Regions from separate parts of the Arthrobacter senegalensis genome, predicted to be linked through region 1. Evidence: predicted binding sites of a transcription regulator. Region 1 holds the regulator's gene; the other holds the start of a gene.
The links. The regulator LexA, encoded in region 1, represses DNA repair genes until DNA is damaged. The targets are predictions, from matches to a motif close to TCGAACANNTGTTCGA.

Region 1 (15,153 bases):
TCCTCGCCGTCAACAGCCTTCACGGCGCCGGCAACTTCTCCGCCTTCAGCGGCGGGCGCGGCAGCCTTGGCGGCGGCCGGAGCGGTCTTGGCGGCGGCCGGAGCGGTCTTGGCGGCGGCGACAGGCTTGGCGGCGGCGGTCTGGCGCTCTGCCGGAGCCGAAGTGTCGGCCGGCAGGGCGTCCTTGGCTACCTGCACCAGAGCGGCGAAGGCGCCGGCGTCGGACACGGCCAGCTCGGCCAGCATGCGGCGGTCGACCTGGACCTCGGCGGCCTTCAGGCCCTGGATGAGGCGGTTGTAGGTCAGGCCGTTGGCGCGGGAGGCAGCGTTGATGCGCTGGATCCACAGGCGGCGGAAATCACCCTTGCGCTTGCGGCGGTCGCCGTAGCTGTACACGAACGAGTGCAGCAGCTGTTCCTTGGCCTTGCGGTACAGGCGGGACCGCTGTCCGCGGTATCCGGCAGCCCGGTCCAGGATGACCCGGCGCTTCTTGTGGGCGTTGACCGCCCGCTTCACACGTGCCACGTGCGTACTCCTTTTGATGATTGGTGCCCGGTGCTCGGCCGCCGCGATCGGCGGCCGGGGGCAAAACTAGCTGGATGGCCCTTGCGGCGTCGCCGCGCGGACCAGAGGGGGGAAAATCAGATGCCGAGCATCTTCTTGATGTTGCGCACGTCGGCCGGAGCAACGATCTTGTCACTGGCAAGGCGTCGGGTCAGCGTGGAAGGCTTGTGCTCCAGGTAGTGGCGGCGGTTGGCCTGCTGGCGCTTGAGCTTGCCGCTGCCGGTGAGCTTGAAGCGCTTCTTGGCGCCGCTGTGGGTCTTCTGCTTCGGCATGGCTGCCGTTCTCCTTACGTCTCCTCGGGTCGCTGCCGACCGTCGGCTCGTGCGGTGCCGCAAAACGGGCACCGGCGGTTTACTTGTCTACCGGCGCCGGACACTGAACGGTGCCCGGCGGTTGCCGGATGCTCTCTGTACGGTCTTAGTTCTTGGAACCGGACCGGCCAGCAGGTTTGGGTGCTGCGGGCCGCGCTGCCGGCTTGGGCCGGGCGGCGGGCTTGGGTGCTGCGGGCTTGGCCTCCGTGGCGGGCGCCGCGGGCTTCGCCGGAACCGATGGCTTGGCCTCGGCCGCCGGCTTAGCCTGCGCGGCAGGCTTCACCTGAGCCGCTGGCTTCACCTGGGCGGCTGGCTTCGCTTGGGCGGCCGGCTTGGCCTGGGCGGCAGGCTTGGCCTCGGCTTCCGGCTCGACCGCAGGCGTGGCCTCGACCTCAACCTCGGGCTCGGCCGCGGCCGCAGCCTCGGCTTCCGGCTGCTCCGCGGGCTCGGCCTCGGGCACAACCTCAACCTCAACCGCAGGCGAGGCATCGGCCGGCGCAGGTGCTTCGGCGGTTTCCTCCGGCTGGTTTGCCATTGCGGCAAGGCCTTCCGGCATAAGGTCGCCCAGGCTCTGCGTCAGCGGGTCCTGGTCGGCGGAGGTGTCCACCTTCTGCTTCTTGGCCTCGTTCGTTGCCTTCGCGTCGGCCTTCTGCGCGGCCCTGCGGGCTTCCGCCTTGGCTTCGGCCTTGTTCTTGGTCGGGCCGATCACCATGACCATGTTGCGGCCGTCAATGCGGGGAGTCGATTCGATCACGCCGACCTCGGCGACGTCCTCGGCGAACTTCTGCAGAAGGCGGATGCCCATTTCGGGGCGCTGCTGTTCGCGGCCGCGGAACTGGATCATGGCCTTGACCTTGTCGCCGGCTGCGAGGAACCGCAGCGCGTGGCCGCGCTTGGTCTCGTAGTCGTGCTTGTCGATCTTCAGGCGGAACCGGATCTCCTTGAGCACAGTGTTCGTCTGGTTCTTGCGCGCCTCACGGGCCTTGACCGCAGCCTCGTACTTGTACTTGCCAAAATCCATAAGCTTGCACACCGGAGGCTTTGCCTGCGGTGCGACCTCAACCAGGTCAAGATCCGATTCCGTGGCCAGGCGCAGGGCATCCTCAATACGGACGATCCCAACCTGTTCGCCGTTCGGTCCGACTAACCGCACCTCGGGAACGCGGATACGATCATTGATTCTTGGCTCGCTAATGTGTGGCTCCTGTCACTAATATCGGCTGCCGCTTGCAATGAAAGAAGGCCCCCCATTGCAAACGCAATCGAAGGCCTCGAAGTGGCGGCAGGCGGAAACAAGCTAGGGTTCCACCGGCTGGCCCGGGCACCTCACGCGAGGGTTTCCGGCTACAGCCTGCCGACCTGGACCCGGCAGCTCTGGCTAGCCATACCGACGGGTGGGAGAGGACTCCGCTTGCAGATCGGATCCTGCTCCGCACGTGCTGTGAGGCACATAAGTAACGGGATCCAATTGGTCTGTGACAAGCTTACCAGTATGAGCAGCTCAGATAACAATCCGCAGACCGACGGCCACCGCCACAGCTTCGCGCCCGACGCCGGTCCTGCCTCCAGCCAGGAACAGGAAGTCCTGGGCCAGATGCGCGACATCGCCGAAGTACCGGCCGTGGAAGTCATCACCACCGCGGCAGTCCATCTGATGAGCGCCGCCGCGGTTAAGTGCGGCCTGGCCGCCGGAGACGACGCCGAAGAGCTCAAGGACCTGGACGAAGCCCGCAAGCTGATCACCGCCTTGGCGGGGTTCGTCACCGCTGCCGCGCCGGAAATCGGCAGCCAGCATGCCGGCCCGTTGCGCGATGGCCTCCGGTCCCTGCAGCTCGCCTTCCGCGAAGCATCGGTCATCCAGGACGATCCGGGCAAGGGCCCGGGCGAGAAGTTCACGGGTCCGGTCAACTGACCGGCCCGGGCTCCCAGAACTGAACAAGGACGACGCCGGTGCCACGCACCGGCGTCGTCCTTTGTCTTTGCGCTTCTGGTTGCGGCGTTCGCCGGCGGGGTTCAGCGGGTGAACTTCAGCTCCAGCGAATCAACCCGCTCGGCAAACTCTTGCCGGGACTGGAGCCGCTGTTGGATCCGTCCCGCCAGGGCGCCCAACTCCTCGCGCCCCAGCCCGTCCCGCACCTGCAGGACCAGGCGCAGCTCCGGGCCGTGGCCGCCGCCGGCCACGACGGCTCCATCTGCCGCCCGGACCGCGATCCCGGTCCCGGGCTCCACGAACGAGGCCATAACCGCCTCCTCGCCGCCCGTGGCCTCGGCCACCCACTCCAAGAGCGCCGGATCGCGGTAGGAGGGCACCCACTCGTGCTGTTTGGCCAACGCCCACACTGCCGGCCGCCGGACAACGAACGTCAGGGCGGCGCCCGGATCCATAACCATCAGTTCGGCGTCTTCGGACACGGCCGCCAAGGCCGCCCGCGGCGCCTCCACGGCGACCGGCCGGGCCTGGGGATGCCAGGCTTCCAGGGCGGCCGTGTTACTGAACACCGGCAGCGCCCGGCGCCCATCCGGCGCCTGCAACGTCACCACGGCCATGTCGGCCTGTTTATCCGCTGTCAGGCCGTGGCTGCCCTCGGCCTCTTCTCCCAGCGTCGCCACGATGGGCACGAAAACGCGGGCGTTCGCCAGGGCAGCCACTACTTCCGCTTCGCCGCCGGTCCCGGCGGCAAGCCATTGCAGCGCCGCCTCGTAGCCGGGATCCGCGCTGCCGTCATCGTGGTCGAACTGGTGGAGCGGGTTTCCTTCACCGCTCAGGTCCCGTCCGGCCCAGCTTTGGCCGGCCGAGTCCCCCGCCCCGCCGGCTCCCGCCAGCGCGGCGGCGATATGGGCGGGCAGTTGCTTCTTGCCCATGCTGGTCCCTCAGCGCCGTCCCGCAACATCGAGGGCTTCGGGCAGCGTGAACTTGCCCGCGTACAGTGCCTTGCCCACAATCGCTCCCTCGACTCCGGCCGGAACCAGGCCGCGCAGCGTCCGCAGGTCATCCAGGCTGGAGATTCCGCCCGAGGCAACCACCGGCTTGTCGGTCCGCTCGCACATCTGCCGGAGCAGATCCACGTTGGGTCCGCGCAGCGTCCCGTCCTTGGTCACATCGGTGACCACGTACCTCGAGCAGCCGGCGTCTTCGAGGCGGGCCAGCACCTCCCAGAGGTCGCCGCCATCCTGCGTCCAGCCGCGGGCCGCGAGCGTGGTGCCGCGGACATCGAGGCCGACGGCGATGGCGTCACCGTGCCGGGCAATGGCGCGTGCTGTCCATTCCGGGTTTTCCAGCGCGGCGGTGCCCAGGTTGACACGCGCGGCCCCGAATTCAAGCGCGCGCTCCAATGACGCGTCGTCGCGGATGCCGCCGGACAGCTCCACCTTGATTTTCAGCTCGTCGGCGACGCGGCGCAGCACTTCCGTATTGTTGCCCCGGCCGAACGCCGCATCGAGGTCCACCAAGTGCACCCATTCCGCCCCGTCGTTCTGCCACGCCAGCGCAGCCTCCAGCGGATCCCCGTAGCCGGTCTCGCTGCCGGCTTCGCCTTGGACCAGCCGGACGGCCTGGCCGTCGGCAACGTCGACCGCGGGCAAAAGTTCAAGGATGGAGGTTTGGTTCGTCATGGTTCTTCCGCTTTCTGCGCGCCGTCAGCGGGCGCGGGATGGGTGTGGTTACTCGGCCGGTCCGAGGGTGAGCAAGTAGGCAGCCAGCAGCGACAGGCCGGCCAGGATCCAGAAGACGATCACCAACCACTTGGGCAGCCGCTGCTGCCGGAACGAGATGGCGCCGCCGGCCAGCAGCCCGGCCAGGCCCATCAGGAGGATGCTGCCCATGGCTACCTCAGCGTCTTCAACCAGTTGCGCAGCAGCTCCGCGCCGGCGTCTCCGGACTTTTCCGGATGGAACTGGGTAGCACTCAGCGGACCGTTTTCAACGGCCGCTATGAACGGGGCGCCGTGCGTGGACCAGGTCACCAGCGGCGGCGTCATCGCGGGTTGGGTGACGTCGAAGTTCCAGTGCTGCACACCGTAGGAGTGCACAAAGTAGAAGCGCTCGTCTTCTATCCCGGCAAACAGCCGGCTGCCCTCTGCGGCGTCCACGGTGTTCCACCCCATGTGGGGCACGACCTCCGCCGGCAGCGCTTCCACGGTTCCCGGCCATTCCCCGACGCCCTGCGTGCGGACGCCATGTTCCACGCCTTCTTCGAACATGACCTGCAGGCCAACGCAGATTCCCAGCACGGGCCGGCCGCCGGCCACCCGGCGCCCGATCCAGCGAAGCGCGTCCACGGACTTGAGCCCCTGCATGACCGTGGCGAAGGCGCCGACGCCGGGAACCAGCAGGCCGTCTGCGTCGAGGACGTCGTCGGAGGCATGGCTCAGCGTGACGTCGGCACCCACGTGCTCCAGCGCGCGGACTGCCGAGCGGACGTTCCCGGAACCGTAGTCCAGTACGGTGACCTTGGGCGCAGCCGTCACAGGGCTCCCTTCGTCGAGGGAATGCCCTCGACACGTGGATCGGCTTCGACGGCGGCGCGGAGTGCCCGGGCGAAGGCCTTGAACTGGGCCTCGACGATGTGGTGGGGGTCCCTGCCGCCCAGCACGCGCATGTGCAGGCAGATCTGGGCGTGCAGTGTGATCGATTCGAACACGTGGCGGGTCAGCGATCCGGTGAAGTGTCCGCCGATCAAGTGGTACTCCTGGCCTGCCGGTTCTCCCGTGTGCACCAGGTAGGGCCGGCCGGAGATGTCCACGACGGCGTGGGCCAGCGCCTCGTCCAGGGGCACCGTGGCTTCGCCGAAACGGCGGATCCCGGCTTTGTTGCCCAGCGCTTCCTTCAGGGCGTCGCCGATGGTGATGGCGACATCTTCGACGGTGTGGTGCGCGTCGATGTGCGTGTCCCCGCTGGCCTTCACGGTCAGGTCGACGAGCGAGTGCTTCGCCAGGGCGGTGAGCATGTGGTCGTAGAACGGCACGGTGGTGCTGATCTCGGAACGGCCGGTGCCGTCGAGGTCCAGTTCAACCAGCACGGACGACTCGCTGGTGATGCGTTCGAGGCGTGCGGTACGTCCGGTGGTGGTTTCCACGGTCATGGGAGTCCTTTGACGAATTGGTCGACCGGCACGAGCCGGTTCGCTCTTACTAGTTTAGGAGACGGGGCTCGCCACGAGGGCCTTGATGCCGTTGAGGAAGGCTGTGGTCTCGGCCTCAGTGCCGGCGGTTACCCGCAGATGGCCCGGGATCCCGACGTCGCGGATCAGCACGCCGGCTTCCAGCAGTCCCTGCCACACCGAGCGGGGGTCCTCCAGCCCGCCGAAAAACACGAAGTTTGAGTCGGACGGCGCCGGGTCGAGTCCCAGCTCGGCCAGCCCGTCGACAATGCGGTCCCGTTGCGCCTTGATGTCTTCGACGTTGGCCAGCAGCGCATCGGCATGGTCCAACGCGGCCAGGGCCGTTGCCTGCGTAACGGCGGAGAGGTGGTAGGGCAGGCGGACCAGTCGCAGCGCATCGGTAATCTGCGGTGCGGCGGCGAGGTACCCGACCCTGGCGCCTGCCAGCGCGAAGGCCTTGCTCATGGTGCGGGAAACGATGAGCCGCTCCCGCCCCGGCAACAGTGTCAGCGCGCTCGGCGTTCCGGCGTGGGCGAACTCGGCGTAGGCCTCGTCCACGATCACGATGGCCTTGGAGGCTTCCCCCGCTTCATACGCCGCCTCCACGACCTCAAGGCCCAGGGCGGTGCCCGTCGGGTTGTTCGGGGAGCAAAGAACGACCACGTTTGCCGCGGAGCCGGCCACAGCGGCGGCGGCAGCGTCCGGGGACAGCGTGAAGTCTGCCCCCCGCGGAACGGCCACATAATCCGTGTCCGTCCCGCTGGCCAGCAGCGGGTACATGGAATAGGTGGGCGGGAAGCTCAGCAGGGTGCGGCCGGGGCCGCCGAAGGCCTGGAGGATTTGCTGCAGGACCTCGTTCGATCCGTTGGCGGCCCAAATGTTCTCTGCGGTGAGGCCGTGCCCCAAGTAGCGGGCCAGCGCCGTCCTCAGCTTCGTGAACTCGCGATCCGGATACCGGTTCAGACCCGCGGCAGCCTCGCTGACGGCCGAGACGATGGCCTGACGGACAGCATCGGGCAGGCCATGGGTGTTTTCGTTGACGTTCAGGAGGACGGGAACCTCCAGCTGGGGCGCACCATAGGGCTCCAGGCCCCGGAGATTTTCCCGCAACGGCAGGCGGTTCAGGCGTTCTAACTGCTCACTCACCGATCCAGTTTAAGCTTCGGCCCGCCCGGGGCAGGAATCGGGCGGGCCGAAGCAGCTCATATTACGGCTGCCTCAGCGCGCGGACGGGACCAGCAGCTGCTGCCCGGCGTGGACGATGTCCCCCTGCAGGCCGTTCAATTGCGCGATCTCGAAAATGACATCGTGGGGGTTGCGGTCCGGCGCGGACTGCACTGCTATGTCCCACAGTGACTGGCCGCTGCCGACCGTGACGGTCGCCGCCGGCCCCGGCCCCAGCCCCCCGGCGGCGGCCATTGCCGGAGCAGTGAAGAAACCGATCAGGGTCAGGGCTGCGGCCGCGGCGAGCATCAGCGGCAGGCCGATCAGCAACAAACGGCCGCGGCGGGTCAGCCGCAGGCCTGTGCTGGTACGAAGGCCGGCGGGCTGCGGTGCGAGCTGGGCGGACATGGTGCCACCTTTCCGATATTCGATCTATTTCGGCTGGTTTCGATCGTCTTGCAACGGTATTCGAACGTATCTTCGAATACGTCTTCTACAGTTTTAGCACTGGTGATCGAACATTGTCGAGACTCAGTCGAACAAATGTTTGAAATTCGCTACCGCCTCGCCTAGCGTTGTAAGCGTCGGGCGGCAGTAAGAGCAGTGCATCAGCCGCCACCGACAAAACAGTTGAGACAACAGTCCATGTGCGGTTCCGCTACGGCGCCGGCGCAGGGACCACTACGGGGAGACCGGGGCCGGACATGTCGGAAGAGACCACCACCACTGCCGGAGCGAAGCGACGCGGCCGGCCCGTCAAAGTGGGGCGCAGCCTGACGCCGAGGCAGAAGAAGATCCTGGAAACCATCCAGCGCTCCGTCATGTCCCACGGATACCCTCCGTCCATGCGCGAGATCGGTGACACGGTCGGTCTGGCAAGCCTGTCCAGCGTCACGCACCAGTTGGCCCAACTGGAGAAGATGGGCTACATCAGGCGCGACCCCAAGCGTCCCCGTGCCATGGAAATCCTGACCCCGCTGACACTCGAGCACGGGGGTGTGGAAATCGTCGGAGTTGATGAACCGCAACAGCTGCGCAGCTCCAGCGGCGTCGCCGTATCCGAGCTGACCACGTCATCCGACACGGCGATGGTGCCGCTGGTGGGAAGGATCGCAGCGGGCGGGCCGATCCTGGCGGACCAGGCGGTCGAGGACGTCATGCCCCTGCCGCGGCAACTGGTGGGACACGGCGAGTTGTTCATGCTCAGGGTCTCGGGCGATTCCATGATCGATGCGGCCATCTGTGACGGCGACTGGGTCGTGGTCCGCCAGCAGCACACGGCCGAGAACGGCGACATCGTGGCGGCACTGCTCGACGACGAAGCAACGGTCAAGACCTTCCGGCAGCGCGACGGCCACACCTGGCTGTTGCCGCAGAATACCCAGTACGAACCGATTCTTGGCGACCACGCAACCATCATGGGCAAGGTTGTCTCGGTGATGCGGGCCCTCTGACGCGCCCGGTCTCCCCGGTCCGCGCTGCAGCCACCCCGGGATCCCCTGCCCGCACGGGCGGTCCCCGCGCAGGGCCCCGCTCGCTCCGGAACGGGCGTGCCCCCAACCCGTTCAGGCTGAGGCCGTAGCCAGCCTTTCCAAGACCTGGCGGGCCGTGGCGCCGTCCTTGGTACTCCAGAAGGGCGGCAGGGCGCTGCGGAGGAAACTCCCGTAGCGCGCCGTCGCCAGCCGGGAGTCCAACACGGCCACCACTCCACGGTCGTTTGACGCGCGGATCAGCCTGCCGGCTCCCTGGGCCAGCCGCACGGCCGCATGGGTCGCCGAGACCGTCATGAAACCGTTTCCCCCGGACTGCGCCACGGACCGGGTTCGGGCAGTCGTGAGCGGGTCATCCGGCCGGGGGAACGGAATCCGGTCGATGACCACGAGCCGGCACGCGGAACCGGGAACGTCGACGCCCTGCCAGAGCGTCATGGTGCCGAACAGGCAGGTGTCGGGCTCTTCGGCGAATTGGCGGACCAGCGCGCCCATCGACGATTCGCCCTGGCACAGGATGGTCAGGTCGGTGCGCCCGCGCAACTCGGCCGCGGCTTCTTCTGCCGCACGCCGCGAGGAGAACAGGCCCAGGGCGCCGCCGCGCGAGGCCAGCAGCAGCTCCTCGAGTTCATCGAGCTGTTCCGGGCTGGTGCCCCGGCCCGGCTTCGGCAGATGCGACGCCACGTAGAGCACGCCCTGCCTGGGGTAATCGAAGGGGCTGCCCACGTCCACGCTGGAATAGGCGGGCGCGCCGGCTCCGAGCAGTCCGAGCGACCCGGCGACGGCATCGAAGGTCCCCCCGACCGACAACGTCGCCGATGTCAGCACAACGGTATGGTCGTCGAACAAGCCCTCACGCAGCCGGGACGCCACCGAGAGCGGCGCTATGTTCAACGTTGCCGGCTGGTCGTCATTGGCGGCGTAGTCGCCGGCCTCGCCATAGGTGCTGGGACGGGTCGCCCAGATGACCTCCCGGGAGTCCGGAGCGGACAGCAGCCGTTCGGCCAGTTCCAGCACGGCCGCGAGCCGTGAGCGCGCCATCTGCCGTCCGCCGTCCGCTGCCCCCGCACCCTCGGGCTTCGAGTCGGAGAGCGCCGCGCGGGCCGCTTCCCGTACCTGCGCGAGAACCAGCTCATGCTCCTCGCGTAGGCCGGCCGCCAGCAGGCCGGTGGGCACCGACTGCAGGACGTCCTCCAGCGCATCGGCGGCGGAGTTCAAAGGCTCCACGCTGATCCCCGTGTGTTTGCGTGCCGTCGAGGCGGCGGTACGCACCATGGCGGCGGAGAGTTGCCCCGCGACGGCGCTGGTGACGCGGTCCTGCAGCTCATGGGCCTCGTCGATGACCACCACGTCATAGTCCGGGAGTACCGCGACGCCCTCGAAGGCGTTGATGGCCAGCATGGCATGGTTCGTGATCACGATGTCTGCCTCCGCCGCGCGGCCCCGTGCCAGTTCGCTGAAGCACTCGGCGGCCAGGGGACACTTCTGGGCGCCCAGGCACTCCATGGAGCCGACGGAGACCTGCCGCCAGGCCCGATCGCTGACACCGGGCACCAGTTCATCCCGATCCCCGGTTTCGGTCTCGTGCGCCCACTCGCGCAGGCGCACGACTTCCTTGCCCAGCGCGCCCGAGGCGCCGGAAGCCGACGCTGCGCCGGCCGGAGAAGGATGCGGCACCGCGTCCTCGCCGAGGCTGAACAGCGCCGCCGGCGCGTCCTCGTCCGGAAAGCCGCCCGCGAGCTTGTGCAGGCAGAGGTAATTGTTCCTGCCCTTGAGCAAAGCGACGTCCAGCGGCCTGGGCAGCTCGTCGGCGACGGCCTCCAACAGCCGGGGCAGGTCCCGCTTGACGATCTGCGATTGCAGCGCCAACGTTGCCGTGGAGACGATCGCCGGCTTCTCCCCCTCCAGCGCCTGGACCATGAGCGGCACTAAGTAGGCCAGCGACTTGCCGGTGCCTGTGCCCGCCTGCACCAGCAGGTGTTGCCGGCGCTCGAAGGCCTCGGCTACTTTCGCCGCCATCTCGTGCTGGCCGGCACGGTGCTGCCCGCCCATCTCCTGTACGGCGACGTCAAGCAGCCGCAGCGCCTCACCGGCGGGAACCTGGAGGTCAGTCATGCCGGAGGAACTGTTCCAGCTCCGATGCCAGGCCCTCGCGCACCATCACGTCGAGCCGCGTGCCGTCCCCGCCATGCTCCATGGAGAGGATCTCGGCGTCTTCATTGTGCAGGCGGCTAATCACTTCGCCGCGGTCGTAGGGCACCAGCAGCTGCAGCTTCACACTGGGCCGCGGGATTGTCTCGCTGACGAGCCGAAGCAGCTCATCGATGCCCTGCCCGGTCCGCGCCGAAACCACGACGTGCCGCGGTTCACGCTGGCGCAGTCGCTCGACCACGAACGGATCGGCGGCATCGGCCTTGTTCAAGACGACGATTTCCGGAATGTGCCGTGCTTCGATTTCGGTCAGCACCTCGCGCACCGCGGCGATCTGGCCCTCCGGGTCGGGATGCGAGACGTCGACGACGTGCAGGATGACGTCGGCGTCGGCAACCTCCTCCAGGGTGGAGCGGAAGGCTTCCACCAGCTGCGTCGGCAACGACCGGACGAACCCTACCGTGTCGGCGAGCGTGTAACCGATACCGTCCGGTGTTTCCGCCCGGCGGACGGTCGGATCCAAGGTGGCGAAGAGCGCGTTCTCGACCAGCACACCCGCATCGGTCAGGCGGTTGAGCAGCGACGACTTGCCGGCATTGGTGTAGCCGGCGATTGCCACCGACGGCACGGCATTGCGGCGGCGGTTGGCGCGCTTGGTTTCCCGTGCGGGCTTCATGGCGGTGATCTCCCGGCGCAGCTTCGCCATCCGGGTACGGATGCGCCGGCGGTCCAGCTCGATCTTCGTCTCACCGGGCCCGCGGGAACCAATGCCGCCGCCGGCCGCCCCCACCCGGCCGCCGGCCTGCCGGGACATGGACTCGCCCCAGCCTCGGAGCCTGGGCAGCAGATACTCAAGCTGGGCCAGCTCTACCTGGGCCTTGCCTTCGCGGCTCTTGGCATGCTGCGCGAAAATGTCCAGGATGAGCGCGGTGCGGTCAATGACCTTGACCTTCACGATGTCTTCCAAACCGCGGCGCTGCGACGGCGACAGCTCGCCGTCGACAATGACAGTGTCGGCGCCGGTGGACATCACAATGTCGCGCAGTTCCTGGGCCTTGCCGGAGCCCAGGAAAGTCCCCGGATCCGGCTTCAACCGGCGCTGGACAATACCGTCCAGCACCTCGGAGCCGGCTGTCTCGGCCAGCGCTGCCAGCTCCCGCAAGGAATTGTCGGCGTCGTCGGCCGTGCCTTCGGTCCAGAGACCGGCGAGGACAACGCGCTCCAGGCGCAGCTGCCGGTACTCAACCTCGGTGACGTCCTCAAGCTCGGTGGACAGGCCGGCTACGCGCCGCAGGGCGCGGCGTTCCGCGAGGTCCTGCTGGTCGCCGTCGAATTCGGAATGCTCGGCATCAAGTTCGGAGAGTGCCTGGGCTCTGCCGCCGACGCCCTGTTTGCCTCGCGCCGCGGTGTCGCGGGCCAGGATTCGGTCGATGACCGCCTGGATCTCGTCAGGCGTCATTTCCGGTTCCGGTGTCGGCTGGGGGTTGTTGGTGGTCATGCTCTCCTTCGAAATGTCCGTGGTCTTATCGTAGTCCTCCGGGATGCGGCCGGCAGAGCCCGAAGATGCAGTTTGTGGATGATTCGCCAAAAGTCCTCCTGGCATGGGCCCGGGCGCTGCCGGGCGGGAAAGGCGGGGCTGCCGCCCGGCCGGGCGGCAGGGCAAGCAGCGGGTGCCGGGGACCGCCGCAGCCCTTGCGGCGGCTGCGGCACCGGATCAGAAGGGACTCGAGTGAGCCTTCGGGAACGGTGATTGCCCGGCGGCCGGGGAGGTCAAGGCCTCAACCATCGGCACGCGCTGTCCGGCTACGAGCGGGGACAGCAGGTTACGGCGCAATCACAGGTTTTTCATGCCTCCCACGGTATCAGAGCGGACGTTGCTTAGGTGGGCCTAGATACCGATTCCGCGGTCGGCGCACTAATCTGGCCGATTATGGGAACAGAGCACTACTTCAGCGCGCAACCAGGCAATCCCGAGGTTCGCCGCACCCTCGCCGTCGAGCTGGATGGCCGCATGCGGCAGCTGCAAACAGCTGGAGGCATCTTCAGTCCGGACGGCCTCGACAAGGGCACGGCGGTGCTTTTGGACGAGGTCCCTCCGCCTGCTCCGGAAGGCAACCTGCTCGACGTCGGCTGCGGGTGGGGACCGCTCGCGCTCACCATGGGGCTGAAGTCCCCCGATGCCACGGTGCTGGCCGTGGATGTCAATGAACGCAGCATCGCCCTGACCAACGACAACGCCGCGTCGCTGGGGCTGGCCAACGTCCGTGCCTGCCGCCCGGAAGACGTTGACCCGGCCCTGCAGTTCCACACCATCTGGTCCAATCCTCCGATTCGGATCGGCAAGAGCGAGCTTCACGCACTGTTGCTGATGTGGCTGCCCCGCCTCGCACCCGGGGGCACCGCCTGGCTGGTCGTCCAGAAGAACCTGGGATCGGACTCGCTGCAACGCTGGCTCGCGGCCGAACTGCCGTCGGATTTCGCGGTCAGCCGGGAAAGCACCGCAAAGACGTTCCGGGTGCTCTGCATACGGCGGGCCGGCTGAGCCGCTTCGGTCAGGCCACCACGCCTCGGGACACGAGCACGGCGGGGCCGCTCAGCTCCACATGTTCCCGCCCGTCGGCCGCAGGGATGAACCGGACCCGGACAACGCCGCCCGGCACGCCGACCTGCCAGTCGTCGGGTGCGCCCGCACCCGCCCAGTAGCGGATGGCGGCGGCGGCAGCGCAGGCGCCGGTCCCGCAGGACTGGGTCTCCCCCACCCCGCGCTCGTGCACGCGCATGCTGATGTGCCCGGCGCCGTCGGCGACGAGGGGCTCCGCCGGCACGACAAACTCAACATTCGTTCCGTTCTCCGGGACCGGGTCTACCGCCGGCGCGTGGAACAACTCGGTGGCGGCCAGTTCTTCGAGCCCGGCGAGGGCGACCACTGTGTGCGGGTTCCCCAGACTCACCGACAGTGCCGGCCGCGGCACCTGGAGGCCGCCTGCGGTGACCGTCGAATCCATCGCCCTGGCGGCAGCCTCCGCCGGATAGATGAACTCCCACGGCCCCATGTCCACGGCGTAGCCGTTGGCGGACCGGCTGACCGTTTTGGTTCCCGCCCGGGTCCCGATGGTCAGCGACTCACCGGCCGGCAGCTGGACGAGTCCTTCGGCGAGCAGAAAATGCACGAAGACGCGGACCCCGTTGCCGCACATTTCCGAGGTCGAGCCGTCGGCGTTGTAGTAGTCCATGAACCACTCGGCCTCCGGCGCGCTCTCCAGCAGCTCGCGGCCCTCGGGCAGGTGCCGGGACCGGACCGCACGGATGAGCCCGTCGGCGCCGATGCCGAGGTGGCGGTGGCAGAGGCCGGCGACCGCCTCGGCCCCGAGGCGCTTGGCCCCGTCGGGATCGGCAATGAGCACAAAGTCGTTGCCGGTGCCGTGTCCCTTGGCAAAGGGCAGCCCGGCAAGGGCCGACAGATGATCAGGCATGGGGTTGTTCACGGCTCAAGCTTAGCGATGAGCGCTGCCGCCTTGTCCGCCGCCAGCGGATCCTCCCAGTCCAGCCAGTGAATCCTCGGATCGGCGCGGAACCAGGTCAGCTGGCGCCTGGCGAACTTGCGGGTGGCGGCGATGGTGTCCTCGGCGGCCTCGTCCCGGGTCCATTCACCGTCGACCACCTTCAGGAACTGGGCGTAGCCGAGCGCGCGCGAGGCAGTCCGGCCTTGGCGCAGGCCCTGCCGGTCCAGTGCCGCGACTTCCTCCAGCAGCCCGCGTTCCACCATCGTATGGACGCGGCCGGCCAGGCGGTGCTTGAGCCGCTCGCGGTCCACCCGGAGGCCGATCTGAACGGTCGGGCGGACATACTCCCGCTCCGGCATGTAGGAGCTGAACGGACGCCCGGTCAGTTGCCGCACTTCCAGCGCCCGGATAACCCGGCGGGCGTCGGCCAGCCGCCCGGCGGACACCGGGTCGACCTGCCGCAACCGCTCCCGCATCGCTGCGAGGCCGAGGCTTTCCAGCTCCTCTTCGAGGCCGCGGCGCAGGGCCGGATCGGTACCCGGAAACTCGATCGCATCCAGGGCGGCCCGTACATACAGTCCGGAACCACCGACGAGGATGGCCCGGCGCCCCCGCCCGTGCACGGCGTCGATCGCTTCCCTGGCCTGGTGTTGGTAGGCAGAGACACTCGCCTCTTCCGTCACGTCGAGGATGTCCAGCAGGTGGTGCTCGATTCCTTGCCGCTCGGCCGGATCGATTTTGGCCGTGCCGATGTCCATGCCGCGGTAAAACTGCATGGCGTCGGCGTTGATCACTTCCCCGCCCAGCCGCCGGGCCAGCGCGACGGCGAGATCCGATTTTCCGGAGCCGGTGGGACCGACGACGGCGATGACC
Region 2 (15,153 bases), on a different contig from region 1:
CGAACCATATCACCCTGTGACGAATGACTCAGGTATTACGGCCGGTTAAGTCCGCACGACCTCTTGTTTACGCGGATTTAACATGAAACGCTTGATGGCGAAGCGCAGAGGGGGCCGGTCGGGCTCCCTTTTCTATGAGTCTGTTCGTGAATGTTTTCACAAAAACCACCGGACACCATTTAAAGGAGTATGTGATCAGCATGGATTGGCGTAGCCGCGCGGCATGCCTGGACAAGGACCCGGAACTGTTTTTCCCCGTGGGGAACACCGGGCCGGCACTCCTGCAGATCGAAGAGGCCAAGAGCGTCTGCCGGCGCTGCCCGGTGATTGATACCTGCCTGCAGTGGGCCATCGAATCCGGCCAGGACGCCGGCGTGTGGGGAGGCATGAGCGAGGACGAGCGCCGGGCGCTGAAGCGCCGTGCCGCCCGGGCCCGCCGGGCCTCCTGACCCGGTACCCCCAGTGTGGCGAGAGGCCGCTGCCGGATTCGGCAGCGGCCTCTCGCGTCGGCTGATCCGCCCGCGCTCAGCGGGCCCCTTTGGTGTTGAGCACCAGGTCAATCCGCACACACGTTCCCCCGCCGTCGCGCGGGGTCCATTCGATCCGGCCGCCTAATTCGCTGGTGACGAGGGTGCGGACAATCTGCAGGCCCAGGCCCTCCCGCCGCGGTTCCTCGGGCAGGCCCACGCCGTCGTCCTCGACCGAGACGGTCAGCAATTCGTCTTCGCCCCGCCGGCTCCGCCGGGCAGTCAACCGGACGGTGCCGTGCCGCCCGGCCAGCCCGTGCTCGACGGCGTTCGTGACCAGTTCATTGATCACCAGGGCCAGCGGGGTGGCGAACTCGCTGGGCAGTTCCCCGAACTCGCCGCTGCGCTCCGTGCGGACGGCCTGCGTGGGCGAGGCTACTTCCGCCGAGAGCCGGAACTGACGCCCGATCAGTTCGTCGAAGTCCACGTTCTGCGCCAAGCCCTGGGACAGCGTTTCGTGGACCAGCGCGATCGAGGCGACGCGGCGCATGGCCTGTTCCAGCCCCTGCTTTGCTTCGTCGCTGACCATCCGGCGCGACTGCATGCGCAGCAGCGCCGCGACCGTCTGGAGGTTGTTCTTCACGCGGTGGTGGATCTCCCGGATGGTGGCGTCCTTCGACACCAGCTCCATCTCCCGCCGGCGCAGCTCGGAGACGTCCCGGCACAGCACCAGGGCGCCGAAACGCTCCTGTTCGTTCCTCAGCGGTATGGCCCGGAGCGAGAGCGAGACGCCGCGGGATTCAATCTCCGTGCGCCAGGGCATCCGGCCGGTGACCACCAGCGGCAGGGTTTCGTCGACCATCCGCCGGTCCTTGAGCAGCGCCGTCGTCACCTCGGCCAGTGAGCGGCCCTCCAGGGACTCGACGTCGCCGAGGCGCCGGAATGCAGAAACCCCGTTGGGGCTGGCGTATTCCACCACCCCGTCGGCGTCCAGCCTGATCAGGCCGTCGCCGACCCGGGGCGCGCCGCGGCGCGACCCGGTCGGCGAGGCGAAGTCCGGCCACAGTCCCAGCGTTCCCATCTTCAGGAGGTCGTAGGCGCACTGCCGGTAGGTCAGCTCCAGCCGCGACGGCATTCTGGAGCTGGACAGGTCCATGTGCGACGTCACGACGGCGAGCGTCCGGCCGTTGCGGACCATGGGCACCGCCTCGACCCGCATGGCCATCTCGGTGGTCCAGTCCGCCTCCGACGACCGTTCGATCGCCTGCCACCGGCGTGCCTGGTCCACCAGCGGCTTGAGGTCCGCACGAATCCGCTCCCCCACGAAGTCCCGGTGGAACACCGTGTGGGTGGTTGACGGGCGCACATGCGCCAGCGCCACGTAGCTCCCGTCCGGCGTCGGGAACCACAGGACCAGGTCGGCGAACGCCAGGTCGGCGATCAGCTGCCAGTCGCCCACCAGCAGGTGGAGCCACTCCGCGTCACCCGGACGAAAGTCCGCGTAGTCGCGGATGGGATCGGTGAAGATCGCCAAGCTATCGCCGCACTGTCGAACGCATCAGTCGCAGTGCCACGGACAGCGACGCCATGTCGTCCTGCTCGAGCCTGTTCACTTCCTCGAACATGTCCCGGGTGCGCTTGATGTTCTCCGCGTTGGCCCGTTCCCACTCGTCGAGCCTGGCCTCGGCCTGCTCCCCTGCCGGGGTGCTTTGCATAACCGCCACGGTGATGTCCGTGACCGTCGTGTACAGGTCGTCGCGCATGGCGGCCCGGGCGAGCGACTGCCAGCGGTCCTCCCGCGGCAGCGCCGTGATCCGCTCGAGCAGGTTGTCGACGTCGAACCGGTCGTAAACCGCGTAGTAGACGCGTGCGACGGACTCGACCGGTTCGTCGATCTGCCCGGCGATGCGGGCGACGTCGAGCAAACCGAAGCTCTCGAACTGCTCGGCCCACTGCCGGGCGATCCCTGCGGGCAGCCCGCGTTCTTCGGCGGTTTCCAGCCATTCGTGCACGCGGACCAGGTCGTCGCCGCGCAGGTACTGAGCCAGGTTGTTGCGCAACGGGTCCATTTGGGGCTTGAACATCGCGACGCCTTCTGCGACCGGTGTTCCGCTGTCGACATGGTTGATATACCAACGCACTGCCCGGTCCAGCAGGCGGCGCATGTCCAGATGCACCATGCACCACAAATCCGTGGGGAAGCTGGCCGGCAACGCGTTCAACGCTTCCACGAGCTTGTCGAATTCGTAGATCTCGCGCAGCGCCACGAACGCCCGCGCCACGTCCGCTTCGGAGACGGACGTTTCCTCCATGACCCGGAAGGCGAAGGTGATGCCGCCCATGTTGATCATGTCGTTGGCAACGACGGTGGCGATGATTTCCCGGCGCAGCGGGTGGCCCGCCATATTGTCGCCGAACCGCTCGACCAGCTGGTGCGGGAAATAACCGCGCAGCACGCCGTCGAAGTACGGGTCGTCGGCCAGGTTGCTCTCGGTCAGCGCATGGGTCAGCTCGATCTTCGAGTACGCCGCCAGCACGGACAGCTCCGGAGAGGCCAGGCCCTGGCCGGCCGCGATCCGTTCGTGCAGCTCCTCGGTGGTCGGCAGCGCTTCGAGTTGCCGGTCCAGTTCGGCGTGGCTTTCCAGCCAGTCCATCAGGCGTTCGAAGCTCGGGCTCCACTCGATGATCCGCTGGCGGTCGTTGAGCAGCAGGACGTTCTGGTCGATGTTGTCCTGGATGACCAGGCGTCCGACTTCCTCGGTCATTGAATGCAGCAGGTCGGCCCGCTCCGCTACCGGCAGTTTCCCGGCGGCGACCATCTGGTCCACGAGGATCTTGATGTTGACCTCGTAGTCCGAGCAGTCCACGCCCGCGGAGTTGTCGATGGCATCGGTGTTCAGGATGATCCCCTTGCCGGCGGCTTCGATCCGGCCGCGCTGGGTCATCCCCAGGTTGCCGCCTTCGCCGATCACCTTGACCCGCAGGTCGGCGCCGTTGACGCGGATGGCGTCATTGGCCTTGTCGCCGACTTCGGCATTCGACTCGGTCGACGCCTTCACATAGGTGCCGATGCCGCCGTTGTACAGCAGGTCCACCGGCGCCTTCAGGATGGCCTGCAGCAGTTCGGGCGGACTCATGCTCGTGACCTGCGGATCGAGGCCGAGAACTTCCCGCACCTGCGCGGACAACGGGATCGACTTCACCGACCGCGGGTAGACCCCGCCGCCGGCGCTGATCAGCTTCTCGTCATAGTCCGCCCATGAGGAACGGGGCAGCTCGAACAGGCGACGGCGCTCCTGGAAGGAGGCAGCGGCGTCGGGATCCGGGTCCAGGAAGATATGCCGGTGGTCGAAGGCCGCGACCAGCCGGATGTGCTCGGAAAGCAGCATCCCGTTCCCGAAGACGTCGCCGCTCATGTCCCCGACGCCCACGACGGTGAAGTCCTCGGCCTGGGTGTCGACGCCGAGTTCGCTGAAGTGCCGCTTGACCGACTCCCACGCGCCGCGGGCGGTGATGCCCATCGCCTTGTGGTCGTAGCCGACCGAGCCTCCGGACGCGAAGGCGTCGCCGAGCCAGTGGCCGTATTCCAGCGAGATGTCGTTGGCGATGTCGGAGAAGCTTGCGGTCCCCTTGTCCGCGGCGACGACCAGGTAGGTGTCGTCGCCGTCCAGCCGGACCACCCGCTCGGGCGGCACCACGTCCTGACCGGTTGCGGACCGGACCAGGTTGTCGGTGATGTCCAGCAGGCCGCGGATGAAGGTGCGGTAGCTTTCCTGCCCCTCCGCCATCCAGGCCGCGCGGTCCACGGCGGGGTCGGGCAGCCGTTTGGCGAAGAAGCCGCCCTTGGCGCCGGTAGGCACGATGACCGCGTTCTTGACGGTCTGCGCCTTGACCAGTCCCAGGATTTCGGTGCGGAAGTCCTCCCGCCGGTCGGACCAGCGCAGTCCGCCGCGGGCCACGTCGCCGAAGCGAAGGTGGACGCCTTCCACCCGCGGCGAGTAGACCCAGATTTCGTATTTTGGCCGCGGGAACGGTGCACCCTCGATCCGCGACGGGCTGAGTTTGAAGCTGAAGTAGGGCTTGTCCTGGAAGTAGTTGGTGCGAAGCGTCGCGTCGATCAGGTTGGCCAGCGAGCGCAGCACCCGGTCCGCGTCAAGGGTGGGCACGGCTTCGAGTCCCGCCGCGAGCTCGGAGCGGGCGGCCTCGACCGCCGCCTCGCGGTCGCCTTCCAGGTCCGGATCGAAGCTGGCGTTGAACACCGCCAGCAGGGCGCGGGCCACTGCCGGGTTGGCCAGCAGCGTGTCGGAGACGAAGGCGTAGGAGACCAGGTTGCCCAGCTGCCGCAGGTAGCGGGTGTACGCGCGCAGCACCGCAACCTGGCGCCAGCCGATGCCCTCGGCCAGGACCAGCCGGTCGAAGCCGTCCGACTCGCTGCGTCCGGTGACGGCAGCGCCGAAGGCTTCCTCGAGCAGGTCGCCGGTGGCGATCGGGTCGACGCCCGCCGGATACCGGAGGCCGAAGTCGTACAGGAAGTAGTCTTGGCCGTCCGCCGTGTTGATCTCGAACGGGCGCTCGTCCAGTACCTCCAGCCCGGTGTTCTGCAGCACGGGCATGATGTTGCTCAGCGACCGGGCCTCCGGCAGGTACAGCTTCAGCCGGGCGTCGGCGGCGAGGACGTCGGCGCTGTCCTCGGGAACGTAGACGTGCAGCACCGGGGCCGCGCCGGGGTCGCCTCCCTCGTAGTTGCGGAAACGGGCGATGTCCTCGAGCGCGTCTTCCACCTCGTAGTCCACCCGGTAGCTGGGCGGGAACGCGTCCTTCCAGTTCGCCGAGAGGCGCGCAGCCTCCTCGCCGTCGAAATTGGCGCGCAGCACCTCTTCGATGCCCTCCGACCAGGACCGGGACGCCTGGGCAAGCCGGCGCTCAAGGTCGGCCGTGTCGACCTTCGGCACCGTGGAGGCACGCTTGAGGCGGATGCGGAAGAACAGCCTGGCCAGGGCGGATTCGGACATCCGCGCCTCGTAGTCGATGCTCTGCGGGTCGAAGGTGTTGCGCAGCTCCTGCTCGATCCGCAGCCGGACGGCGGTCGTGTAGCGGTCGCGCGGCAGGAACACCAGGGCCGACACGAACCTGCCGTAGGCGTCGGTGCGCAGGAACAGCCGGGTCCGGCGCCGCTCCTGCAGCCGCAGGATGCCCATCGCGGTCGCGGCCAGCTCCTCGACGTCCATCTGGAACAACTCGTCCCGCGGGTACGTTTCGAGGATCGACAGCAGGTCCTTGCCGGAGTGCGAATCGGCCGGGAAGCCGCTGTGCTGCAGCACTGCCGCGACCTTTTCCCGGGCAATCGGGACGCTCTTCACCGAACGGTTGTAGGCGCTGGTGGCGAAGAGGCCGATAAAGCGGCGCTCGCCGTCGACGTTGCCCTGCGCATCGAAGCTCTTCACGCCGATGTAGTCCAGGTATGCCGCGCGGTGCACCGTGGACCGCGAGTTCGCCTTGGTAATCACCAGCGCGCGTTTTTCCCGGGCGCGGGCACGGCCCTCTTCGGTGAGGTGCTGGACCCGCTTCGTGTCGCCGATGTGGCGCATCATGCCCAGGCCGCTGTCCTCGCGGACCAGGAGCACGTCTTCCCCGTCCTGGGTGACGAGATCGTATTCGCGGTAGCCCAGGAAGGTGAAATTCCCGTCGTCGAGCCACTCAAGCAGCTCCTTGGCCTCCTGCAGGTCGGGAATCTCCTCCGCTCCCACGACCGCATCCAGCGACGCCGCAACCTGCCGCACCTGCCGGCGCATGGCCGGCCAGTCCTCGACCGACGCCCGGACATCCGCCAGGACGCTCTTGAGGCCGGACATCAGCTCGGCGGCCTTGTCCGGCTCGATCCGCCCGGTCTCCACGGCCATCCAGGATTCGATCCGCAGGACCTGGTCGCCGCCGGTCTCAAAGGATCCCAGCTGCGGCAGTGCCGCCGTGTCGCCGCTGGAGACTCCGGCGGCGGCCGGCACCTGTTCCACGCCGGTGAGGTCGTGGCTGTCCCGGGCCCGGGTGGCTACAAAGGTGGGGTGCGTGATCATCCGGATGGCAATGCCGTGGCGCAGCAGCTCCGCGGTCACCGAATCGACCAGGAACGGCATGTCATCGGTGACGATCATGACGACGCTGGCCTCGGGTTCGTCCCGGATGGCGATCACGGGCTGCGCCGGCGGCCGGTGAACCGCCAGCTCCCGGTGCGCCAGCGCGCGGGCGCGGAGCACATCCGGACTGTAGCTCGCGGCATCCTCCGCGGCCAGGTGCTCATAGTATTTAGCGATGAATTCCTCATCGCCGGTAGCTGAGCTGGACAGATCCGCCATGCTGGATCCAGTCGACATGTAAAACGCCTCCGATAGGTGTGTCCCAACCGCGCCGTTGCGGTCCTTCGGCAAGCCTAACGCGGCGCGTTCAAAACTTCACTTTGAGCGGGCACGACGGCGGATTCCCCGCCTGGGCGGCGCCGGCCGGCTTCCGGCCAGCCCGGCGATGGCGTGCCGCAGCGCAGAGCCCGGCGCGGATTCCAACAGGACCGAGCCGCCCAGCAGGGCGGCATCGGCTGCGGCGGTATCGGACGGCAGCAGGGCGGGGACGCCGGCGGCCGGCACGAACCGTTCCCAGGCCTCCCGCAACTGTGCTTCCGGCCGGGCTCCCACCGCCGCCGCCCGAACCTTGTTGAGCACCACTTCGGCCGAGGCGGAGGGGACGGCATGCGCCAGTTCGTCCAGCGCGCGGACCAGCCGCGGCAGCCCCACCGAATCCGCGCTGCCCACGGCCAGCACCCGGTCCGCCGCCTCCAGCACCCGCAATGTGGCACCATTGCGCCGCGGCGCCATCGAGTCAAAGCTCAGCTCCTCGTCGTGTTCCAGCGAGAAACCGCAATCCACGACGACGGTCTCCGCCACCGCCCGCGCCACGTCCAGCACCGCCCCGAGCGCCGACGGCCTCAGCTCGGTCCACCGGTCCACCCTCGTAATCCCGGTCAGCACCAGCATCGAGGTTCCGGCCACGGCTACCTTCAGGCAGACCCGTTCCAGGGCCGGGCTGTCCAGCACGCCCTGGTCCGCCAGCCGGCAGGCGTGGGCAAGTGCGGCAGATTCATCGAGCAGGCCAAGGAACGCGGCGACGCTGGCCCCGTAGGTATCCGCATCCATCAGCAGGGTCCGCCGGCCGGCGGCGGCGTATTCGGCGGCGAGGTTGACCGCCACGGTGGTGCGTCCCGGCGCCCCGGCCGGACCCCACACCGCGACGAGTTCACCCTTGGCCCCTGCAGGTACCGGCGGTTCAACTGCAGCGGCGTGCGGCCGCAGGGACCGGGCGGGGTCGGCCAGCCCCGCCCGTCCCGGGACGGCGGCTCCTGCTGCCGCTTTGGCCGCCGTCAGCGAGCGCAGCTGCGCGACGGACTCGGCCACCAGTGCTGCCAGGGCCACGGGCTCAACGGTTGCGGCACCCGTGCGGATGCCGAGCGCTTCGAGCCGGAGGCGTTCCCCGCCGTCGTCGGTCAACGCCACCACCGACACCTCGGCGCCGTGCAGCCGCTCCAGCACGCTGCCGTCGAGCTCCCTCGTCCGGCCCGCCACGATGGCCGCCCGGGCCAGCCCGGACTGCGCCGCCGCCAGCAACTCCGCGAGGTCGGTGCAGCGCCGGACCACGGTGACAGGCCCATGGAGCCGTTCCAGGCCGGTCACGAAGTCGGCGGCCGCCGTTCCCAGCGTGACGACCGGCAGACTCATGGAGTACCGGCCGGGTTGAGTACCACGTTGATGCGTGCCCCGTTGGCGAGGGCATGCAGCAGCGCCGGCATGGTGTCATCCCCCACCAGGACGTGCAGCCGTTCCGCCCCGGACGAGCCGAAAGCGGTGGTGGCGCGCGTCAACTGCGACACCTCGGCCGCCTCGAGCAGCCTCTCCGGCTCCTTGAAACCGTTGCGTCCGTCGGGCAGCGACACCCATACATCGACCCGGGAACCGGGACCGGCCTCCTCGGGCAACGGGCTCTCGATACTCAGGCCGATCGGTTTCCGGTCCAAGTCGTCGCCGGCACCCAGCACGGAAGCCGGCAGCAGTTCACCGCCCCGGACCAGCGCGGTGGCGACGGCATCTGCCGGCAACCCCGTTGCTGCCGGCAGATAAAGGCTGCCCGCCTCGCCCAGCCGAACGTCGACGACGACCACGTCGGCGGCGGAGATCGGTTGTCCCACCGCGATGTCCGTCCTGGCCGCCAGGACACCGGTGGTCTTATCCGCGCTGTTGACCAGCGCTGCGACTCCGGCCACCGAAGCCGCCATGAGCAGCAGCCCCACCAGCAACCGGGGATCTTTCCACGACGGGCGTTTCAACCGCTGTGCGACGGTTTTTTCTGCGATGGCAGCGCTCACGGATCTTCCTCCCCCCTTATTCCCGCGCCCAGGAGACAGCCAGGCTGCGCTCCGAGAGTCGGCCCCGAGGCCGCGGGTGGCACCATTCTGGCCGTGGCCCAGGGGAAAGGGAACCGCCGCGGTCCCCCGGGCCGGATCTGGGGAAAACTTTTCAGAACCAACGGGGCCAGTTGGACCAAACGACGTCAAACGATGCCATAATGGATGAAACCGTCCCCGCTTCGAAGGATCAGCTCATGCCGCGGTTCCTCACCCTGTCCGATGTGGCGGAGGAGTTGCAGATCTCCTCGTCGCAGACGTACGCCCTGGTTCGCAGCGGCGAACTTCCCGCCATCCAGATCGGCGGCCGGGGCCAATGGCGCGTCGAGCAGGTCATGCTCGACCAGTACATCCAGGACAAGTACGCCCAGACGCGGCGGCTGATCGAAGAGGCCAAGTCCACCACGGAATGAGCATTCAGTCCGGGCTGCGCGACACGAGGGCCGCAATGGCCGCGAAGGGCACTGTGTAGACCGACCGGACATTTGCCGCGCGCCTGTCCTCGCCCGACGGCACCGCCGCGAGGTCGAAGGAGTCCGCCCCGACCCTGTCGACCACCCCCTCGGCCGCCGGGATGCCGGGGCCGCCCGACAGGTAGACCGCGACCGGTGAGCGGTCGCGGCCAAGGGCACGCAGGGCGGATCCGAGCCCGAGCCGACGCGCCCCGGTCGAGTCGGCAACCGCATGCCGGCCCATTCCTTCGAGCAGTTGGACAGCGGCCAACGGCAGGAGCACGCTCCGCACTCCCTCGGTAAGCACCAACCAGGTTGATCCGACATGGGCCAGCGTCCCCTCGAACCTGAGGTCTGCGCCTGCACGGACGCGCAACCTGCTGCCCAGCTGCCCCCGAAGCCGGTCGGCCAGACCCACCGCGGCCAGCTCGATCCGGGCGCGCTCGTTTACCTCCGCTTCCAGCTCCAGCCGGTCTGCGGCGTGTAGCTGGGTCTCCAAATCGGCAAACAGGGCGTCCCAACGCATGGCGCCAGCCTAGGAACCTGCACCACATACCGTCAACGGAAAACCGACTGCTTTACAACAAGTGTTTGAAGCTGCCACTATTGGAAAACAAACAGCACTAAACATAACCAAACTACATCAAACGGCAGTAACACGTTTCTCTCCGGAGGCGCTTCCCATGCTCAGAACCACCGCCGATCTGGCAACCACAGGGCTGGTGACGGCTTGCGCCGCCGTGCTGGTGCTCGCCGGGAGGGAGCTGGCCACCGGCGCCGCGTGGCCTTCGCAGAACTATCAGGACCTGCTGGCGCTCCTGTCGATCGGAGCCGGCGCGGCCGTGCTCTGTTGGTTGCTCCTGGGCATGGCGGCAGCGGCGGCCTGCGCGGTGCTGGCCAGGACCGGCCACAGCCGCCTGGCGGCCCGGTCGGCCGCGTGGAGTCCCGCGTTCCTGCGGCGCTTGGCGGGCGCCGTCGTCGGCCTCAATCTGGTGGTGGTCGCGGGCGCCCATGGGGCGGCCGCAACGCGTCCGGCCGAAGCCGCGGCCGGGACCGGTGCGTCCAGCGCCGCCGTGGTGGATCCCCGATGGCAGCCGGACGGCCTGGCCGGTCCGGAAAACCCTCCGGTGGACCCCTCCTGGAAGCCCGCTCCCCCGGCCGCGGCCCCGGGCGCCGTCGCCAAGCCGCCAACCCGGGAAGCCTCCGACGCACCCCGGCTGGTTACCGTCACCGCCGGCGATTCCCTCTGGCAGCTCGCGGCCGCCGAGCTCGGTCCGCTGGCGACCGACGTGGAAATCGCCGAGCGCTGGCCGGAGTGGTATGCCGCCAACCAAACCCTCATCGGTCACGACCCCTCCCTGATCAAACCCGGGCAAACGCTCGTCGTGCCTCCGCCCGGATAGTGAAGCTTTCCGGAAGCGGCCGAGAGACGCACACGGGAGCCGTGCTGTGTGGCGCGGCTGGAAGCCAAGGCAGTACCAGTGGAAGGAAGGGCAGGACATGGACAACGTGCGACACCTCCCGGCTGTGCAGACGCCGGAGAAAGAAGCCGCGGCGAGCGCGCGCCTGGACACGCTGGCACCGGCGAGCGGGGCGCCCCGGCCCCTGACGGTACGGCGGGTCAAACCGGCCGGGCCGGACGGCTACTTTGCGCCCGTCATCCGGTTGCAGCCCAGGCGACCGGATGACACCCGCGGGACGGCCGGACCCGCCGCAGTGCCCCGTCCCGTTCCGCTGCCGGTGGGCGGGGACCCCGAGGCGGAGGCCGAACTGCTCCACGTCACGGCGATGGCCCGGTCCGTGGCGCAGGCCTGCCTGGAGGCCGTCTCCGGCATACGGCCGGTCCAACAGCTGGCCCGCTGGCTGGACCCCGCCAGCTACGAAAAGCTGGTGCACCGGGCAGACATCGCCAGGGCCCACCAGGCGCAGCTGCGTTCCGATGGCCGGGCACCGCTGCGGCTGCACCGCAGCCCGGTGGTCCGCTCCGCCCGGGTGTGCCGTGCCGCCGACAGCGCCTATGAAGCGTCGTTGGTGGTGGCCGAGACCCGCCGGATACGCGCGGTGGCGCTGCGGCTGGAGTGGATCCGCGGACTGTGGAAGGTCACGGCCCTGGAGATCGGCTGAACCCCCAAACTACTTCCGGCGCTTGCCGCTCTTGGCGGGGCGCTTGTCCCTGGCGGGCGCTGCCGCCTTGGCCGGGGCCTGGCGTTCGACCCGTGTCTCGGCTTCCCCGGATGCACTGGGCGCCGTGAACTGCAGGGCCGCCGGCCGCTGCGGAGCTTCCAGCCCGGCCGCGGTGATCTGCGGCGCCGCCGCCGCCCGGGCGTCGGCGACCCCGGGAACCGTCGCCTCGGCCGGCTGCTGAACCTGGACCTCGAGGTTGAAGAGATAGCCGATGCTCTCTTCACGGATGGACTCCATCATGGCCTGGAACATCACGAATCCCTCGCGCTGGTATTCGACCAGCGGATCGCGTTGGGCCATGGCCCGCAGTCCGATGCCCTCCTTGAGGTAATCCATCTCGTAGAGGTGCTCCTGCCACTTCCTGCCGATCACCGAGAGCACCACGCGCCGCTCCAGTTCGCGCATGGTCTCGGAGCCGAGCGTCTGCTCACGCTGGGCGTAGGCGACCTTGGCATCGGAGACAATTTCCGCGCGCAGGAAATCCGCCGTGACCCGCGAGCGCCCGCCGGCTTCCTCCAGCACCTCGTCGATCGTCAGTTCGATCGGGTAGAGCTGCTTGAGGTTGGTCCACAGCTGCTCGTAGTCCCAGTCGTCGCCATGGCCCTCAGCGGTGGCTTCGTTGACCATCGCCGTCACCACGTCCTCAAGGAAGAACGCGACCTTCTCGTGCAGGTCGTCGCCTTCCAGGATGCGCCGCCGGTCGTTGTAGATTGCCTCGCGCTGCCGGTTGAGCACGTCGTCGTACTTCAGCACGTTCTTGCGCTGCTCGGCGTTCCGGCCTTCGACCTGTGCCTGGGCGTTCTGGATGGCCTTGGAAACCATCTTGGACTCCAACGCCACGTCGTCGGGCATGCGGGAGGAGTTCATGATGCGTTCGGCCGCGCCCGAGTTGAACAGCCGCATCAGGTCATCGGTCAGGGAGAGGTAGAAGCGGGATTCGCCCGGGTCGCCCTGTCGACCGGAGCGGCCGCGGAGCTGGTTGTCGATGCGCCGTGATTCATGCCGTTCGGTGCCCAGCACGTAGAGCCCGCCGAGCTCCTTGACCTCGTCGTGCTCGGCCTGCACCGCTTTCTGCGCCGCTGCCAGGGCTGCGGGCCAGGCGGCCTCGTAGTCTTCCGGGTTCGCGGCGGGGTCCAGGCCGCGGCGTTCCAATTCGGCCACCGCGTTGAACTCGGCGTTGCCGCCGAGCATGATGTCCGTACCGCGGCCGGCCATGTTGGTGGCCACCGTGACGGCCCCCTTGCGGCCGGCCTGCGCGACGATGGCCGCTTCCCGGGCGTGGTTCTTGGCGTTGAGCACTTCGTGCCGGATGCCCTGTTTCGCCAACTGCTTGGACAGGTACTCGCTCTTCTCCACGCTGGTGGTGCCCACCAGGACCGGCTGGCCCTTTTCGTGGCGCTCGGCGATGTCCTTCACGACGGCGTCGAACTTGGCGACTTCGTTCTTGTAGATCAGGTCCGACTGGTCGATGCGGGCCATCGGCTTGTTCGTCGGGATCGGAACCACGCCGAGCTTGTAGGTGCTCATGAACTCGGCCGCTTCGGTTTCGGCGGTGCCGGTCATGCCCGAGAGCTTGCCGTAGAGGCGGAAGTAGTTCTGCAGGGTCACCGTGGCCAGCGTCTGGTTCTCGGCCTTGATCTCGACGCCCTCTTTGGCCTCGATCGCCTGGTGCATGCCTTCGTTGTAGCGCCGGCCGGCCAGGATGCGGCCGGTGTGCTCATCGACGATGAGCACCTCGCCCTTGAGCACCACGTAGTCCTTGTCCCGCTTGAACAACTCCTTGGCCTTGATGGCGTTGTTCAGGAACCCGATCAGCGGCGTATTCGCCGATTCATACAGGTTGTCGATGCCGAGGTAGTCCTCGACCTTTTCGATGCCGGATTCCAGCACGCCGACGGTACGCTTCTTCTCGTCGACTTCGTAGTCTTCGGTGTCCTTCAGCCGCATCACGACGCGCGCAAATTCGGTGTACCAACGGTTCACGTCGCCGGAGGCCTGGCCGGAAATGATCAGCGGGGTGCGGGCCTCGTCGATCAGGATCGAGTCGACTTCGTCCACGATCGCGAAGTGGTGTCCGCGCTGGACCAGTTCGTCACGGCTCCAGGCCATGTTGTCGCGCAGGTAGTCGAAGCCAAACTCGTTGTTCGTGCCGTAGGTGATGTCCGCCGCGTACTGTTCGCGGCGCGTCGCCGGGTTCTGGTTCGACAGGATGCAGCCGCTGGTCAGGCCCAGGAAGCGGTAAACACGGCCCATCAGGTCGGACTGGTATTCGGCCAGGTAGTCGTTGACCGTCACCACGTGGACGCCCTTGCCGGTGAGCGCGTTCAGGTAGGCGGGCGCGGTGGCCACCAGCGTCTTGCCTTCGCCGGTCTTCATCTCCGCGATGTTGCCCATGTGCAGGGCTGCGCCGCCCATCAGCTGGACGTCGAAGTGGCGCAGGCCGAGCGTGCGGCTGGCGGCTTCGCGGACGGCCGCGAATGCCTCCGGGAGCAGGTCGTCGAGCAGCTCGCCGTCCTGGTAGCGCTGCTTCAACGTGTCGGTTTCCCCGCGCAACTCGGCATCCGTGAGGGACTTGAAGTCCTCTTCCAGGACGTTGATCGCATCGGCGTAGCCGCGCAGCCTCTTCAGCGTCTTCTTGTCGCCGGTACGAAGCACACGCTCGAGAATCGTTGGCACTACATAGCTCCCAGTCAGTTGCGCAGAAATCTGGCTCGTTCAGTCTACGTGAGAGACGAGTCCCGCAGCGTTTTGGTTCCCGGCGGCCGTTTCGCGCTCTCACGGGCCAGGGCCGGGGCCAAACCGCCGCTCTCCTGAACCACGACGGCGTCCAGCGCCAGCCACTCGGCCATGCCGGCCAGCTCGGCTGCCAGCTCCGCGGCGGTTCCGGGCGGGGCGTCGTCTTCGGCGTGCGCAGCCCGGACCACGAGCCTGCCCGAGGCCCGGTCCGCTTTCAAGTCCACGCGGGCACACAGCCGGTCCCCCAGCAGGAACGGCAGGACGTAGTAGCCGTAGGTCCGCTTCGGCGCCGGCGTGTAGATTTCGATCCGGTAGCGAAAGCCGAACAGCCGCTCCACCCGCTGGCGTTCGAACACCAAGGAATCGAAGGGGCTCAGGAGTGCCCTGCCGGTGGCGCGGCGCGGCCGGGCCGCCTCGGCGTGCAGGTACACGTCGCCCCTCCAGCCATCCACCTGCACCGCTTCCAGCTTTCCGGCCGCCTCCAGGGTCCGCACCGCGTCGGCGGCCGCCCGCACCGGCACCCGGAAGTAGTCGGCGAAGCACTTGACGGTCCCGATGCCGTGAGCCAGCGCGGCGGCCTCGATCAGCCTCAGCATCGCCTGTTCAGGATCGGGCCGGTACTGTGCGTCGTGCGGGGCTGGCAGCACCCGCTCGGTCAGGGTGTAGAGCCGTTCGAACTGGGGAGTCCGCGCGGCGGCGCTGACCAGCCCCTGTTCGAAGAGGTCCTCCAGCACCCGCTTGACCGCGTTCCAGTTCCAGCCCCAGTCGGTCTTCGGCTGGTGCGCGTCATGGCCGATCCGGTCGGCGACCGCCCGGGCGGTCAGGCCGCGCGAGGAGGAAAGCGTGTCCAGGATCTTGGCGGTCAGGTCCT

Region 2: a site for LexA is predicted at 9,942-9,957, ahead of AC5RVG_RS01870 (LysM peptidoglycan-binding domain-containing protein). Genes of this name have one in related genera too.

What each region holds. Positions count from the first base shown of each region.
Region 1 covers NZ_JBNHGZ010000004.1:24,350-39,502, forward strand. The annotation lists gene rplT (50S ribosomal protein L20, sunset domain variant) at 1-524, opposite strand, end outside; gene rpmI (50S ribosomal protein L35) at 641-835, opposite strand; gene infC (translation initiation factor IF-3) at 981-2,027, opposite strand; gene AC5RVG_RS13035 (DUF1844 domain-containing protein) at 2,367-2,786, shown strand; gene AC5RVG_RS13040 (SseB family protein) at 2,888-3,736, opposite strand; gene priA (bifunctional 1-(5-phosphoribosyl)-5-((5-phosphoribosylamino)methylideneamino)imidazole-4-carboxamide isomerase/phosphoribosylanthranilate isomerase PriA) at 3,746-4,486, opposite strand; gene AC5RVG_RS13050 (hypothetical protein) at 4,535-4,696, opposite strand; gene hisH (imidazole glycerol phosphate synthase subunit HisH) at 4,699-5,340, opposite strand; gene hisB (imidazoleglycerol-phosphate dehydratase HisB) at 5,337-5,954, opposite strand; gene AC5RVG_RS13065 (histidinol-phosphate transaminase) at 6,009-7,118, opposite strand; gene AC5RVG_RS13070 (LysM peptidoglycan-binding domain-containing protein) at 7,191-7,544, opposite strand; gene lexA (transcriptional repressor LexA) at 7,841-8,590, shown strand; gene AC5RVG_RS13080 (ATP-dependent DNA helicase) at 8,702-10,741, opposite strand; gene hflX (GTPase HflX) at 10,734-12,275, opposite strand; gene AC5RVG_RS13090 (class I SAM-dependent methyltransferase) at 12,708-13,319, shown strand; gene dapF (diaminopimelate epimerase) at 13,330-14,250, opposite strand; gene miaA (tRNA (adenosine(37)-N6)-dimethylallyltransferase MiaA) at 14,259-15,153, opposite strand, start outside.
Region 2 covers NZ_JBNHGZ010000001.1:400,195-415,347, forward strand. The annotation lists gene AC5RVG_RS01835 (WhiB family transcriptional regulator) at 201-449, shown strand; gene AC5RVG_RS01840 (sensor histidine kinase) at 526-2,001, opposite strand; gene AC5RVG_RS01845 (NAD-glutamate dehydrogenase) at 2,003-6,835, opposite strand; gene AC5RVG_RS01850 (CpaE/TadZ family protein) at 6,914-8,227, opposite strand; gene AC5RVG_RS01855 (hypothetical protein) at 8,224-8,871, opposite strand; gene AC5RVG_RS01860 (helix-turn-helix domain-containing protein) at 9,108-9,323, shown strand; gene AC5RVG_RS01865 (hypothetical protein) at 9,328-9,888, opposite strand; gene AC5RVG_RS01870 (LysM peptidoglycan-binding domain-containing protein) at 10,046-10,765, shown strand; gene AC5RVG_RS01875 (Rv3235 family protein) at 10,863-11,486, shown strand; gene secA (preprotein translocase subunit SecA) at 11,496-14,222, opposite strand; gene AC5RVG_RS01885 (winged helix-turn-helix domain-containing protein) at 14,267-15,153, opposite strand, start outside.